Regions from separate parts of the Streptomyces sp. NPDC001137 genome, predicted to be linked through region 1. Evidence: riboswitches for the same ligand, from Rfam matches in the RefSeq annotation. Region 1 holds a riboswitch; the other holds the start of a gene.
The links. A riboswitch is a leader RNA that binds a small molecule or an ion and turns the genes downstream of it on or off. The one in region 1 is predicted to bind glycine.

Region 1 (7,374 bases):
CCTCCGGACCCCGGCTGCGGAACCGGCCGGCGGCGTAGCGGACGAGGGACATGTTCATCTCGATCAGCGTGTTGCGCGCGTACTGGTGCTCCGGTGTTCCCTCGTCAGAAGCCGCCATCCGGCCGAAGAACAGCTTCGACATCTGCCGTGCATCCTTCGGCGTGACCTTGGACGGGTCCGCGACCTCCGGAACCTCCACCATCGGCTCGGCAGTCTGCACGGTCGTCGCCGCCATCAAGCACCCCTCCCAGTCGCTCTGCGTCCGCTTGCCGGTCCATCGACCGGCAAGCACGCGCATACCCCGGCCGCCGACGGGCATTCGTCGAGCGCCGTCGATTCCCGCCCGGCTCTCCGTCTCTGCGTCGGCGGACAGCGAGCCGGAGCTCATGGCGGTCCTCAGCACTCGATGATGTTGACCGCCAGCCCGCCCCGCGCCGTCTCCTTGTACTTCACGGACATGTCCGCGCCCGTGTCCTTCATCGTCTTGATGACCTTGTCCAGGGACACCTTGTGGGAGCCGTCACCGCGCATCGCCATCCGGGCCGCGGTGACCGCCTTGACCGCGGCCATGCCGTTGCGCTCGATGCAGGGGATCTGGACCAGGCCGCCGACCGGGTCGCAGGTGAGACCGAGGTTGTGCTCCATGCCGATCTCGGCGGCGTTCTCGACCTGTTCGGGAGAGCCGCCCAGCACCTCCGCGAGCGCGCCCGCCGCCATCGAGCAGGCGGAGCCGACCTCGCCCTGGCAGCCGACCTCGGCGCCGGAGATGGACGCGTTCTCCTTGAAGAGCATGCCGATCGCGCCCGCGGCCAGCAGGAAACGGACCACCCCGTCCTCGTCCGCGCCCGGCACGAAGTTGAGGTAGTAGTGCAGGACCGCCGGGATGATGCCCGCGGCGCCGTTCGTCGGGGCGGTCACCACGCGGCCGCCCGCCGCGTTCTCCTCGTTCACGGCCATCGCGTAGAGCGTGATCCACTCCATGGCGTGCGCCAACGGGTCGCCCTCGGCGCGGAGCTGGCGTGCGGAGAGCGCCGCCCGGCGCCGCACCTTCAGACCGCCGGGCAGGATGCCCTCACGGGACATGCCGCGGGACACGCACGCCTGCATGACGCGCCAGATGTCGAGGAGCCCCGAGCGGATCTCGTCCTCGGTGCGCCAGGCCCGCTCGTTCTCCAGCATCAGGGCGGAGATGGAAAGGCCCGTCTCCTTCGTCAGGCGCAGCAGCTCGTCGCCCGTGCGGAAGGGGTACTTCAGCACCGTGTCGTCCAGCTTGATGCGGTCCTGGCCGACCGCGTCCTCGTCGACGACGAAGCCGCCGCCCACCGAGTAGTACGTCTTCGACAGCAGCTCCGTGCCCGAGGCGTCGAACGCCCACAGGGTCATGCCGTTCGCGTGGTACGGGAGTGCCTTGCGGCGGTGCAGTTTCAGGTCGTCGTCGAAGGAGAACGGGATCTCGTGCTCGTCGAGAAGCCGGATCCGGCCGGACGACTTGATCGCCGCCACCCGCTCGTCCGCCGTCTCCACGTCCACCGTCCGCGGCGAGGCGCCCTCCAGGCCGAGCAGCACCGCCTTGGGGGTGCCGTGGCCGTGGCCGGTCGCGCCGAGGGAGCCGTACAGCTCGGCACGGACGGACGCGACGGAGCCCAGCAGCTCCTCGCCCCGCAGACGCCGCGCGAACATGCGGGCCGCGCGCATCGGTCCCACCGTGTGGGAGCTCGACGGGCCTATGCCGATCGAGAACAGGTCGAAGACCGAGATGGCCACGGGAACTCCTCCGAAAAGGGTGGGGGCACACGTCGTCGGGTGCCCCCACCGGGGAACTACTTGTTCAGACCGGGGTACAGCGGGTGCTTGTCGGCGAGCGCCTCGACCCGGGCCTTGAGCGCCTCGACGTCGTACGACGGCTTCAGCGCCTTGGCGATGACGTCCGCGACCTCGGCGAAGTCCTCCGCGGTGAAGCCGCGGGTGGCCAGCGCCGGGGTGCCGATCCGCAGACCCGAGGTGACCATCGGCGGGCGCGGGTCGTTCGGGACGGCGTTGCGGTTGACCGTGATGCCGACCTCGTGGAGGCGGTCCTCGGCCTGCTGCCCGTCCAGCGCGGACTCGCGCAGGTCGACCAGGATCAGGTGCACATCCGTGCCGCCGGACAGCACGTTCACCCCGGCCTCACGGGCGTCCGCCGCCGTCAGCCGCTCGGCCAGGATGCGCGCCCCCTCCACCGTACGCCGCTGCCGCTCCTTGAACTCCTCGCTCGCGGCGACCTTGAAGGAGACCGCCTTCGCCGCGATCACATGCTCCAGCGGACCGCCCTGGAAGCCCGGGAAGACCGAGGAGTTCAGCTTCTTCGCGAAGTCCTGCTTGGCGAGGATGATGCCGCCGCGCGGGCCGCCCAGCGTCTTGTGCGTGGTGGAGGTGACGACGTCGGCGTACGGCACCGGGTTGGGGTGCAGCCCGGCCGCGACCAGGCCCGCGAAGTGCGCCATGTCGACCCACAGGTACGCCTCGACCTCGTCGGCGATCCGGCGGAACTCGGCGAAGTCCAGCTGCCGCGGATACGCCGACCAGCCCGCGATGATCACCTTCGGGCGGTGCTCCTTGGCCAGCTTCTCCAGCTCGGCCATGTCGACGAGCCCGGTCGCCGGGTCCACGTGGTAGGCGACGACCTGGAACTGCTTGCCGGAGAAGTTCAGCCGCATCCCGTGGGTGAGGTGGCCGCCGTGCGCCAGGTCCAGGCCCAGGATGGTGTCGCCGGGCTGGGCCAGCGCGAACAGCGCGGCCTGGTTGGCGGAGGCACCCGAGTGCGGCTGCACGTTGGCGTACTCGGCGCCGAACAGCTCCTTGACCCGGTCGATGGCGATCTGCTCGGCGACGTCCACGTGCTCGCAGCCGCCGTAGTAGCGCCGTCCCGGATAGCCCTCGGCGTACTTGTTGGTCAGGACCGAGCCCTGGGCCTCCATCACCGCCAGCGGCGCGAAGTTCTCCGAGGCGATCATCTCGAGCGTCGACTGCTGGCGGTGCAGCTCGGCGTCGACCGCGGCGGCGATGTCCGGGTCGAGCTCGTGCAGGGGCGTGTTCAGTACGGACATGCGTCTACGGCTCCTCAGCCGGCGTTCTGGGCGGTGTACTCGTCGGCGGAGAGCAGATCGGCCGGCTCCTGGGTGACACGGACCTTGAAGAGCCAACCGCCCTCGAAGGGGGCCGAGTTGACCAGGGACGGGTCGTTCACCACGTCCTCGTTGATCTCGGTGACCTCACCGGTGACGGGGGAGTACAGGTCGCTGACCGACTTGGTCGACTCCAGCTCGCCGCAGGTCTCGCCCGCGGTCACGGCGGAGCCCACCTCGGGAAGCTGGGCGTACACGACATCGCCGAGCGCGTTGGCCGCGAACTCCGTGATGCCGACCGTCGAGACGCCGTCCTCGGCGGCCGACAGCCACTCGTGCTCCTTGCTGTAACGCAGCTGCTGGGGGTTGCTCATGGCCTGGATTCTCCTGTACGCGGTGGAGTGGTGATGAATGGGGGAGTGCTGAAAACGCGTGTGAGCAGCGAAAATGTGCGCGGGGTCACGTCCGGGGACGGCGCCCCCTCGCCCAGTCTCGGTCAGTGTCTACTTCTGCCGCTTGTAGAACGGCAGCGCCACGACCTCGTACGGCTCGTGACTGCCCCGGATGTCCACGCCGACACCCGCGGTACCCGGCGCCGAGTGCGCGGCGTCCACGTACGCCATCGCGATCGGCTTGCCCAGCGTGGGGGAGGGGGCGCCGGAGGTGACCTCGCCGATCACCTCGCCGCCCGCGACGACGGCGTACCCGGCGCGCGGGACCCGACGGCCCTCGGCGACCAGGCCGACGAGGACGCGCGGCGGGTTCTCCGCAGCCCTGGCGGCCGCCTCCTGGAGCGCCTCGCGCCCCACGAAGTCGCCCTCCTTCTCGAACTTCACCACCCGGCCGAGCCCGGCGTCGAACGGCGTGAGCGAGGTGGACAGTTCATGCCCGTACAGCGGCATGCCCGCCTCCAGGCGCAGCGTGTCGCGGCAGGACAGTCCGCAGGGCACCAGCCCGACGGGCGCTCCCGCCTCGGTCAGCGCCTGCCACAGCTTCTCCGCGTCACCGGGGGCGACGAACAGCTCGAAGCCGTCCTCACCGGTGTAGCCGGTGCGCGCGATGAGGGCGGGGACGCCGGCGACGGTGCCGGGCAGGCCGGCGTAGTACTTGAGGCCGTCGAGGTCGGCGTCGGTGAGCGACTTCAGGATGCCGGGGGACTCGGGGCCCTGCACGGCGATCAGCGCGTAGTTGTCCCGGTCGTCGCGCACCTCGGCGTCGAAGCCGGCCGAACGCTCCACCAGCGCGTCCAGCACCACCTGGGCGTTGGAGGCGTTGGCGACGACCAAGTATTCGGTCTCCGCGAGCCGGTAGACGATCAGGTCGTCGAGGATGCCGCCGTCGGCCCGGCAGATCATGGTGTAGCGGGCGCGGCCGACGCCGACGGAGGCGATGTTGCCGACCAGGGCGAAGTTCAGGAGCTGGGCGGCCTGCGGGCCGGTGACGGTGATCTCGCCCATGTGGGAGAGGTCGAAGAGTCCGGCCTTCGTGCGTACGGCGAGGTGCTCGTCGCGCTCGGAGCCGTAGCGCAGGGGCATGTCCCAGCCGGCGAAGTCGGTCATCGTCGCACCGAGCGAGCGATGCAGGGCATCGAGCGCGGTGTGACGGGGTGCGGTGCTGCTCATCGGACGGTCGTCTCCCAGGGCGAATGCAGACGGGCGAGGTCGTTCCTCCCCATCTGTCATCGGAACCTGAGAGGTTCGCCATGAAGTCATGGCTTGCACCTTGGGTGGGGCCACCGGATGAGGTGGCCCGCTTTTCAGATGTGCCTCGCCCGCGCGGTAACGGGGCCTGAGAGATTCAAGGGAGGGACTTGCTCCTTCGGCGCCCCGGCGACACAGAGGTACTGCCGGGGACTCTCCCGCGCGGATTCAAACGGCCGGTATGCAGTTGGCGCGCACATCATTGCACGCCTCGTGCGTGTGCGGCAGGGTCCCATCTTGTAACGGGGCTGTGGCCGGAACCGAACGCAACCGCGAGAGATCGTGCATTACCTTCTCTTTACATTAGGTGGGGAGAACCTTTCCTGACCCCGCGGGGAGGACGATCACGGTGAACAGGACCACGGTGTACGCCACGACCTCGGCTGTCGCGCTGCCCCAGCAGCCCGTGGCCCCGGCCGGGGAGGCAGGCCCCCACGCTCGGCTGCGCTCGCACGGGGGAACCCCCATGGCACCCGTGGTCCGCGACCTGCGCGACCGCTCGGGGCACAGCCCGCACGCCCTGCTGTTCGGCCCCCGAGACCTCGTGGTGGTCACCGGCCTGCCCGGCAGCGGCAAGTCCACGCTGATGGAGCGCGCGGTCCGCGGCATCCGCATCGACTCCCAGGACGCCCGGGACCGCTGGGAGGCCCGCACGCCCCGCTTCCTGCCCTACGCGCTCTACCGCCCCCTCGTCCGCCTCGCCCACTACGCCGGACTGCGCCGCGCCCTGCGCAGCGGCGAAGGGGTCGTCGTGCACGACTGCGGTACGCAGGCCTGGGTGCGCGGCTGGCTGGCGCGCGAGGCCCGCCGCCGCGGCGGCACCCTGCATCTGCTGCTGCTCGACGTCACGCCCGGCACGGCCCTGGACGGCCAGCGCGAGCGCGGCCGCGGCGTCTCGCGCTACGCCTTCCTGCGTCACCGCACGGCAGCGGCCCGGCTGATCCGCGCGGTGGAGCGGGGGGACCTGCCCGAGGGCGTCGGCTCGGCGGTGCTGCTGGACCGGGACGCGGCGGACGTGCTGCGCAGAATCGGTTTCGCGGGCTGACGCACGGACCAACCCCTTTGTCCGCCCCACCCGCTAGCCTTTCCAGCCACAGCAGTGGTTCTCAGCAGGCGGTCGGACACAGATGGACTTCGCAGCGGATCTCCCCGCGGACTTTCCCATGCAGACGCACCCCCATCCGCACGGCGGTTGGCCCGGCAACGAGCTGGAGGAGGTGCTGTCGGCCTCCCTCGGCATACCCTCGGCGGGCGGCCGGATCCTCGAGGTGCTCGGCCGCAGCTTCCTCTGGGTGCCGCTGCCGAACGGCGGCGACCTGAACAGCGGCCCCCTCGACCTGCCCACGCTGGAGATCGAGGGCCAGGCCTACGTGCCGGTCTTCAGCTCCGAGGAGCAGTTCCGGCAGGTCGTCGGCCCCCACATGGCGTACACGATCGCCCCGGCCGTCGAGTTCGCCCGCGGACTGCCCCCGCAGGTCGGTCTCGCCGTGAACCCGGACGGGGTGATCGGCATCCCGCTCCCGCCGGCCGCCGTCGCCGAACTCTGCCGCGTGGGCCGCACCCCGCTGGACGGCCCCGCCTCCGGCGGCCGGGTCCGGCTCTTCGAGCCGGACTGGCAGGACGACCCGATCGACTTCCTCGCCGCGGCCTCCGCCGAGTTCGCCGAGACGGGCGTGGTCGTCACGGCCCGCCGCTGCCTCGCCGCCGTCGAGACGGCCGACCCGGTCATGTTCGTGGGCGTCGAACTCTCCCAGCGGGAGGGTGACATCAGGGCGCTCCCCCTGGAGGCCCTGAGCAGGGCCATCACCAGGATCCCCACCCAGTGGCCGGTCAACCTGGTCCTCCTCGACGTGACGGACGACCCGGTGGCGATGTGGATGCGCGAACAGGTGCGCCCCTTCTATACGAGGGATCACCTGTAAGTGCTGTCAGGGGGAACGGACCACCAAATCCCGAGCTCCCGGGCGCTTAAGCTGTTGGCATACGCGGGGCAACCACCAGAAGGGGCACACACGTGAGCGCCAGCACCACGACCGGGACGGTCGAGAACATGCTGCGCCAGGTGACGCCAGGGCGCTACGACGCCTACGAGGCACTCCTCCGCGCACTCGCGACGCCCGGCTCCGGCCAGGTCTGGATGCTCCTGTGGCACGGCCAGGCGGGCTCCCCGGACGCCCAGTACGGAAACATGGAGGTCGACGGCTACGGCTACGCCCCGTGCGTCACCTCCGCCCAGGAACTCTCGGCCAGCGGCTGGAACAGGTCGTACGAGGTGGTCGACGGCCTTGACGTCGCCCGGACCCTGTACCCCGACCACTTCGGCCTCTGGCTCAACCCGCACGCACCGGGCGGTGGCGTGGGCATTCCCTGGCTGGACCTCCGCCGTATCGCCACCGGTCTGGAGCGCCAGGCGGCCGGCCCGCTGCGGATGTCGGAACCCACGATCGAGATCCCGCAGTTCTACGCCCTGCTCGCGCAGAACGCCCACCGCACCCCGGCCGTCCGCTCGTTGCGCCGCGCCTGGGTGCAGCCGGCGCTCGGGGCGCCGTATCTCGCCATCGGGCTCGACG
Region 2 (7,374 bases), on a different contig from region 1:
AGGTTTCGGGCAACCGTCAACCTCAAGTACGGGTGGAGGGTTTTCCCCTATGTCGGCCCTGGTGTGTACGAGGTGCGGTAACCGCAACGCGGAGAACAGCCGCTTCTGCTCCAACTGTGGTGCCCCGCTGCGGACCGGCGGCGCGGCCGAGCGGCCGTCGGAGACGACGTCCACGATCTCGATTTCCGGTATCGAGGCCTACGACGCCGAGGTCACCGGCCAGACGCAGGTGCCGGCGCTGTCTCCCGAGGCACAGGCGGCCGTGGACGCGCTGCCGCTCGGCTCCGCGCTCCTGGTGGTGCGCCGCGGGCCGAACTCGGGCAGCCGTTTCCTGCTGGACGGCGATCTGACCACGGCCGGGCGTCATCCGCAGAGCGACATCTTCCTGGACGACGTGACGGTCTCGCGTCGGCACGTGGAGTTCCGCCGTGGCGCGGACGGCTCGTTCACGGTGGCCGACGTGGGCAGTCTGAACGGCACGTACGTCAACCGCGAGCGGATCGACCAGGTCGCTCTGAACAACGGTGACGAGGTGCAGATCGGAAAGTACCGGCTGGTGTTCTACGCAAGCCAGCGGGGCTACTGACCCTCCCCCCAGACCCCGTCCGGGGGGACTTCAAGGGAATGTCCATGCTTCGAACACCGAGCGGCGGTGCCGGGCACGGCACCGCCGGCACGGACAGCGGTCTGATGAGCATCGGCACGGTGCTGAACGTGCTGCGCGACGAGTTCCCCGAAGTCACCATCTCCAAGATCCGTTTCCTGGAGTCGGAAGGGCTCATCGAGCCGCAGCGCACCCCGTCGGGGTATCGCAAGTTCAGCGCGGACGATGTCGAGCGCCTCGGTCACGTGCTGAGGATGCAGCGGGACCACTATCTGCCCCTCAAGGTGATCCGCGAGCATCTGGACGCCATGGAGCGCGGTGAGGCTGTCCCGCTGCCCGTCGTGGGACGTCAGCGGGACGGTGAGGCCCTGCTCGACGCGCCCGAGGGGCCCACCGCGGCTCGGATCGGGCGGGCCGAGCTGCTCGCGGCCGCCGGGATCGGCGAGCAGGAACTCGCGGAGTGGGAGTCGTACGGCCTGGTCGCCCCGCTGCCGGACGGGGCGTACGACGCGGAGACGGTGACCGTGGCCTCGCTCGTCGTGGAGCTCGGGCGGTTCGGGATCGAACCGCGGCACCTCAGGGCCATGAAAGGCGCAGCCGACCGTGAGGCCGGGCTGGTGGACCAGGTCGTGGCCCCACTGAAGCGTCACCGCAATCCGCAGACCAGGGCGCATGCCGAGGCGCGTACCAAGGAGCTGGCGGCGCTCACGGTGAAGCTGCACGCCGCCCTCGTTCAGACCGCGCTCGGGGTGCGACTGCCCTGAGTCCGACGGGTCTGCGGAGGCCGGATCGGCCTCCCGTTCCCGGCTCGACTACCCAAACGTCCCGGGCAGGTCCTAGGGTTGCTGTGTGAACGAGCTCGATGTCGTAGGTGTCCGGGTCGAAATGCCCTCCAACCAACCGATCGTGCTCCTGCGTGAAGTGGGAGGCGACCGTTACCTCCCCATCTGGATCGGGCCGGGGGAGGCGACTGCCATTGCCTTCGCCCAGCAGGGCATGGCCCCCGCACGACCGCTGACCCACGACCTGTTCAAGGACGTGCTGGAGGCCGTGGGTCAGGAGCTGACCGAAGTACGCATCACGGATCTGCGTGAGGGCGTCTTCTACGCGGAGCTGGTCTTCGCCAGCGGGGTCGAAGTCAGTGCCCGTCCGTCCGACGCCATAGCGCTGGCCCTGCGCACCGGAACGCCGATCTACGGCAGCGACGGCGTGCTGGACGACGCAGGCATCGCGATTCCGGATGAGCAGGAGGACGAGGTGGAGAAGTTCCGCGAGTTCCTCGACCAGATCTCGCCGGAGGACTTCGGGACGAGCAGCCAGTGAGGCGTGGTCGGCCCGTGCGGAGCCGGATTCCGCAGTGGGCCGCTTCGCCGCCGGTCACGGCTCATATGCCGGCAAGTGCCAACGGCCAGTGAGAGCGTCCTGCGGTCCCCTCCGAGCGCATTCGGCTAGCCTTTCCCCGCGGTGGGGTGCGGGAAACCACTCTTAGGGTGATTATCACCCGGCGTGCCGAGTGTGGCGATCGTTGACGCACCCCTGGTGACTGCCTACCGTCGAGATGGCAGGTCAAGGACGGAGGTCGGCGTGAGAAGCAGCGGCGACGGTACGGCTGGGGGTGGCCCCGGACGCAGTCTCGGGGAGAGCGGTCCGTACCCTCCCCCGAGCTCTCAACTTCGTTCGAGTTGGGGGGACCCCCATCCCGGCAGCGCGGCCGATCACGCTCCGCAGCGGCCGGCGGCCGTGCCGAGCAGCGGAGGGGCGGCGTCCATGGCGTCCGAGCAGATCGGCTATCGCGGTCCGACGGCCTGTGCGGCCGCCGGCATCACCTATCGGCAACTGGACTACTGGGCCCGTACCGGGCTCGTCGAGCCGAGCGTGCGGCCCGCCTACGGGTCGGGCACGCAGCGGCTGTACAGCTTCCGGGACGTCGTCGTCCTGAAGATCGTCAAGCGGTTCCTGGACACCGGGGTGTCGCTGCAGAACATCCGCACCGCGGTGATGCACCTGCGTGAGCGGGGCTTCCGGGATCTGGAGCGCATGACGCTGATGAGCGACGGCGCCACGGTCTACGAGTGCACCTCGCCCGACGAGGTCCACGCGCTGCTCCAGGGCGGCCAGGGGATCTTCGGGATCGCTGTCGGCGTGGTGTGGCGGGACGTGGACAGTGCGCTGTCGCAGCTGCACGGCGAGCGGATCGACACCGGTGAGACCCTGGTCGGGCACAACCCGGCGGACGAGCTCGCACGCCGCCGTAACCGGGCGGTCTGACCGCGTCCACGCGGCTTCTCGGAGCCCTTGGGCGCTCGTAGGACGGCATTGTCAGTGGCGTAGGGCAGCATCGGAGATGTGAGAAACGCGCCCACGATCCTGCATCTCGACATGGATGCCTTCTACGCCTCGGCGGAGCAGGCATCCAAGCCGAGTCTGCGCGGGAAAGCCGTGATCGTGGGCGGGCTCGGGCCGCGCGGGGTGGTCGCCACCGCTTCGTACGAGGCGCGGGTCTTCGGGGTGCGGTCGGCGATGCCGATGGCGCAGGCGCGGCGGCTGGCACCGAACGCCGCGTATCTGGTGCCGCGCTTCGGGTTCTACCGGTCGATCAGCGAGCAGGTCATGGGGCTGCTGCATTCGCTGTCGCCGCTGGTGGAGCCGCTGAGCCTGGACGAGGCCTTCGTGGACCTGGAGGCCGGGGAGGCGGCCTGGGACGCGGCGTCGGCACGGCTGGTGGGGGAGAAGCTGCGCGCGGACATACGGGCGGACACGGGGCTCACCGGGTCCGTGGGCCTTGCCGCCTGCAAGATGCTCGCGAAGATCGCCTCCGAGGAGGCCAAGCCGAACGGGCTGGTTCTGGTCGAGCCCGGGACCGAGCGGGCCAAGCTGGGACCGATGTCGGTGCGGATGCTGCCAGGGGTGGGGCCGGCGACGGGGGACCACCTGCGGCGGGCCGGCATCACCACGGTCGACGAGATCGCCGAGGCCGGTGAGGACGAGCTCGTCCGGCTGCTGGGCAAGGCCCATGGGCACGCGTTGTACGCCATGGCGCTGGCGCACGACGACCGGCCCGTGGTGGCCGAGCGGGAGGCCAAGTCGGTATCGGTCGAGGACACGTACGACGTGGACATCCACGACCGGGTCAGGGTGGGGCTGGAGGTGCAGCGGCTGGCCGACCGGTGTGTGCGGCGGTTGCGGGGCGCGGGTCTTTCGGGGCGGACCATCGTGCTGAAGGTGCGGCGCTACGACTTCTCGACGCTGACTCGTTCCGAGACGCTGCGCGGGCCGACGGACGATCCGGGGGTGGTGCGGGAGGCTGCCGCCCGGCTGCTGGATTCGGTGGACACCACGGGGGGTGTGCGGTTGCTGGGGGTCGGGGTCAGCGGGCTGGCCGACTACACGCAGGAGGATCTGTTCGCGCAGGCCGCCGGGGAAGGCATGGAACATGCGGCGGACGAGGCGGACGAGGAGCCCGTCGAGGAGCGGCAGGTGGCTGTCGAGCGGCGGTGGCCCGCCGGACACGATGTGCGGCATGCCGAGTTCGGGCACGGGTGGGTGCAGGGAAGTGGGCTCGGGCGGGTGACCGTGCGCTTCGAGACGCCGGATTCGGAGCCGGGGCGGGTCCGGACGTTTCGCACCGACGACCCTGAGCTGGAGCCGGCGGACCCGTTGCCGCTGGTGGCGGCGAGACCCGGGGCCGCCGTGCCTGGGGGCGGCGCCTGATCGGGGGTGGTGCCGGTCCGCGCGGGGGCCGGGCGCGGTGGCGGGGGTGGGTCAGTGCCTGTCGTCTGGATCAGGTCGGCTGCAGGGAACTACGCCTTGCGGCCGCCCCGAGGGGGCATGGGGCCCGCTTGAGCGAAGCCGGGAGTGGGGGAGGGATCGTGCAGCTGCAAGGCCAAGGAGGCCGTGGCATCAGCCGCTGCCGCGGTGCATGCCGCGGAGCGCCGGTATGCGGGCGGGGCGAGCCCCGCCGCCTCGCCGAGTTCGCGGACGAGGTGTCCGCCGGCTTCGGCCGCCCCGTCCGGCCCGATCTGCCCGCAGGCGACCGACGACGACATGGCCAGGGATCCTTCCACCATTGAGGCAGCAGGGGGGAGGGCGAGTCAGGGCCGACGAGGCCTAGTTGGTCCGAGGGGCAGGCTCTAGGCGTCCGCGTCCTCCGTGCCCGCCAGCTTGCCGAAGTCGCGGTCCGGGAAGGGGGAGGAAGCGGGGATGTCCAGACCGTAGTGGTGGTAGAGCTGGAGCTCCTGTTCGGGGGAGAGGTGGCGGCCGACGCCGAAGTCGGGGGCGTCCTTGATCAGGGACCGGTCGAAGGGGACGTGGAGGGTGCCCTCGATCAGTTCGCTCGGTTCCAGGGGGACGAAGGCGTCCCGGGAGAACAGGCCGGTGCGTATGGCCGCCCACTCCGGCACACCGGTCGCGTCGTCGAGGTAGACCTCGTCGATGGTGCCCAGCTTGGTGCCATTGCGGTCGAACGCCTTGCGGCCGATCAGGTTGCGCGGATCGATGTCGGTCTGCACGGGCCCTCCACTTGGTCGCAACTCATCCGTAAGCACTACAAAAGAGCACATTGGTGATGGCGGCCACTCGAAGGATCGGATGTTGTGCTCGCTGGTAGGCTGACAGCGGCTGCTGACCCCGTGCGGGAGAGTCCTCCAGACATCATCGGAGGCGCCGAAGGAGCAAATCCTCCCCGGAATCTCTCAGGCTCACGTACCGCGCGGACGAGGTCACTCTGGAAAGCAGGGCGGGTGTCGACGGCTCCCGCTCTCACCGACGGTGAAAGCCGGATGCCCTCGGGTGATCCGGTGAAGCTCTCAGGTTGAGATGACAGAGGGGGAGGCCGTTCGGGTACCCGTGCCGTGGTGCCCCTCGAAGGTCGTGTCTGACCAGGAGGCCTCCGCAATGACCGCCCATCGCATTCCGCTCTCCGAGCTCGAACAGGGAATCCCGTTCGAGCAGCGCCATATCGGGCCTGACCAAGAGGCTCGGGCCAAGATGCTCGCGCACGTCGGATACGGCTCGCTGGACGAGCTCACCGCCGCCGCGGTGCCGGATGTCATCAAGAACTCGGATGCGCTGGAACTGCCGGGTGCGCGTACCGAGGCCGAGGTGCTGGCCGAGCTGCGCTCGCTCGCCGACCGCAACCAGGTGCTCGACTCCATGATCGGGCTCGGGTACTACGGGACCTTCACCCCGCCCGTCATCCTGCGCAATGTGATGGAGAACCCCGCTTGGTACACGGCTTACACGCCCTACCAGCCCGAGATCTCCCAGGGGCGGCTCGAGGCCCTGCTCAATTTCCAGACCATGGTCGCCGATCTGACCGGGCTGCCCACCTCCGGAGCCTCCCTGCTCGACGAGGGGACGGCCGCCGCCGAGGCGATGGCGCTGTCCCGGAGGATGGGCAGGAACAAGAAGGGTCTGTTCCTGGTCGACGCGGACGTGCTGCCACAGACCATCGCCGTGATCGAGACCCGCGCCGAGCCGACCGGCGTGGAGGTCGTGGTCGCCGATCTGAGCGACGGCATTCCGGCCGAGGTCGCCGGGCGTGAGATCAACGGTGTGCTCGTCCAGTACCCCGGCGCTTCCGGCGTCGTACGCGACCTCAAGCCGCTCATAGACCAGGCGCACGAGCTCGGTGCGCTCGTCACGGTCGCCGCCGATCTGCTGGCGCTGACGCTGCTGAAGTCGCCCGGGGAGCTCGGCGCGGACATCGCGGTCGGGACCACGCAGCGCTTCGGTGTGCCGATGGGCTTCGGCGGGCCGCACGCGGGTTACATGGCGGTGCACGAGAAGTTCGCACGCAGCCTGCCCGGGCGGCTGGTGGGCGTGTCCGTGGACGCGGACGGGCACAAGGCGTACCGGCTCGCACTGCAGACCCGTGAGCAGCACATCCGGCGGGAGAAGGCCACCAGCAACATCTGTACGGCCCAGGTGCTGCTCGCCGTCATGGCGGGGATGTACGCCGTGTACCACGGGCCCGAGGGGCTCAAGGCGATCGCGCGGCGCACCCACCGGTACGCCACGATCCTTGCCGCGGGGCTTCGGGCCGGTGGTGCCGAGGTCGTGCACGGCTCGTACTTCGACACGCTCACCGTGCGGGTGCCGGGCCGCGCCGCCGAGGTGGTGGCCGCCGCACGGGAGAACGGAGTCAACCTTCACCTGGTCGACACCGACCACGTCTCGATCGCCTGCGACGAGACCACCGCGCGGGCCCAACTGGGCGCCGTGTGGACCGCGTTCGGGATCGAGGGCGACATCGAGGCGCTGGACGCGGCGACCGAGGACTCCCTGCCCGCAGGGCTGCTGCGCACCGACGACTACCTCACCCACCCGGTCTTCCAGGAGCACCGCTCCGAGACCGCGATGCTGCGCTACCTGCGCCGCCTCGCCGACCGTGACTACGCGCTCGACCGGGGCATGATCCCGCTGGGCTCCTGCACCATGAAGCTCAACGCGACCACCGAGATGGAGCCGGTGACCTGGCCCGAGTTCGGGCAGCTGCACCCCTTCGCGCCCGCCGAGCAGGCGCAGGGCTACCTCACCCTCATCCGTGAACTCGAGGAGCGGCTCGCCGAGGTCACCGGGTACGACAAGGTTTCCCTGCAGCCCAACGCCGGATCGCAGGGCGAGCTGGCCGGACTGCTCGCCGTACGCGGATATCACCGGGCCAACGGGGACGAGCAGCGGACCGTGTGTCTGATTCCGTCGTCCGCGCACGGCACGAACGCCGCCAGTGCCGTGATGGCGGGGATGAAGGTCGTCGTCGTGAAGACCGC

Region 2: it holds a riboswitch for glycine, as region 1 does, so the genes downstream of both, gcvP (aminomethyl-transferring glycine dehydrogenase) here and gcvT (glycine cleavage system aminomethyltransferase GcvT) in region 1, are expected to answer to the same signal.

What each region holds. Positions count from the first base shown of each region.
Region 1 is NZ_JBEPBA010000015.1:182,584-189,957, reverse strand. Features, by position in the region: gene ABT254_RS28145 (RNA polymerase sigma factor SigF) at 1-235, opposite strand, end outside; gene ABT254_RS28140 (L-serine ammonia-lyase) at 397-1,764, opposite strand; gene glyA (serine hydroxymethyltransferase) at 1,821-3,086, opposite strand; gene gcvH (glycine cleavage system protein GcvH) at 3,101-3,478, opposite strand; gene gcvT (glycine cleavage system aminomethyltransferase GcvT) at 3,608-4,726, opposite strand; glycine riboswitch at 4,770-4,870, opposite strand; glycine riboswitch at 4,871-4,975, opposite strand; gene ABT254_RS28120 (AAA family ATPase) at 5,154-5,849, shown strand; gene ABT254_RS28115 (enhanced serine sensitivity protein SseB) at 5,932-6,726, shown strand; gene ABT254_RS28110 (enhanced serine sensitivity protein SseB C-terminal domain-containing protein) at 6,819-7,374, shown strand, end outside.
Region 2 is NZ_JBEPBA010000050.1:23,179-30,552, reverse strand. Features, by position in the region: gene ABT254_RS45995 (zinc-ribbon and FHA domain-containing protein) at 1-586, shown strand, start outside; gene ftsR (transcriptional regulator FtsR) at 631-1,368, shown strand; gene ABT254_RS45985 (bifunctional nuclease family protein) at 1,454-1,927, shown strand; gene ABT254_RS45980 (MerR family transcriptional regulator) at 2,189-2,872, shown strand; gene ABT254_RS45975 (DNA polymerase IV) at 2,951-4,315, shown strand; gene ABT254_RS45970 (hypothetical protein) at 4,405-4,650, opposite strand; gene ABT254_RS45965 (PRC-barrel domain-containing protein) at 4,735-5,112, opposite strand; glycine riboswitch at 5,226-5,321, shown strand; gene gcvP (aminomethyl-transferring glycine dehydrogenase) at 5,498-7,374, shown strand, end outside.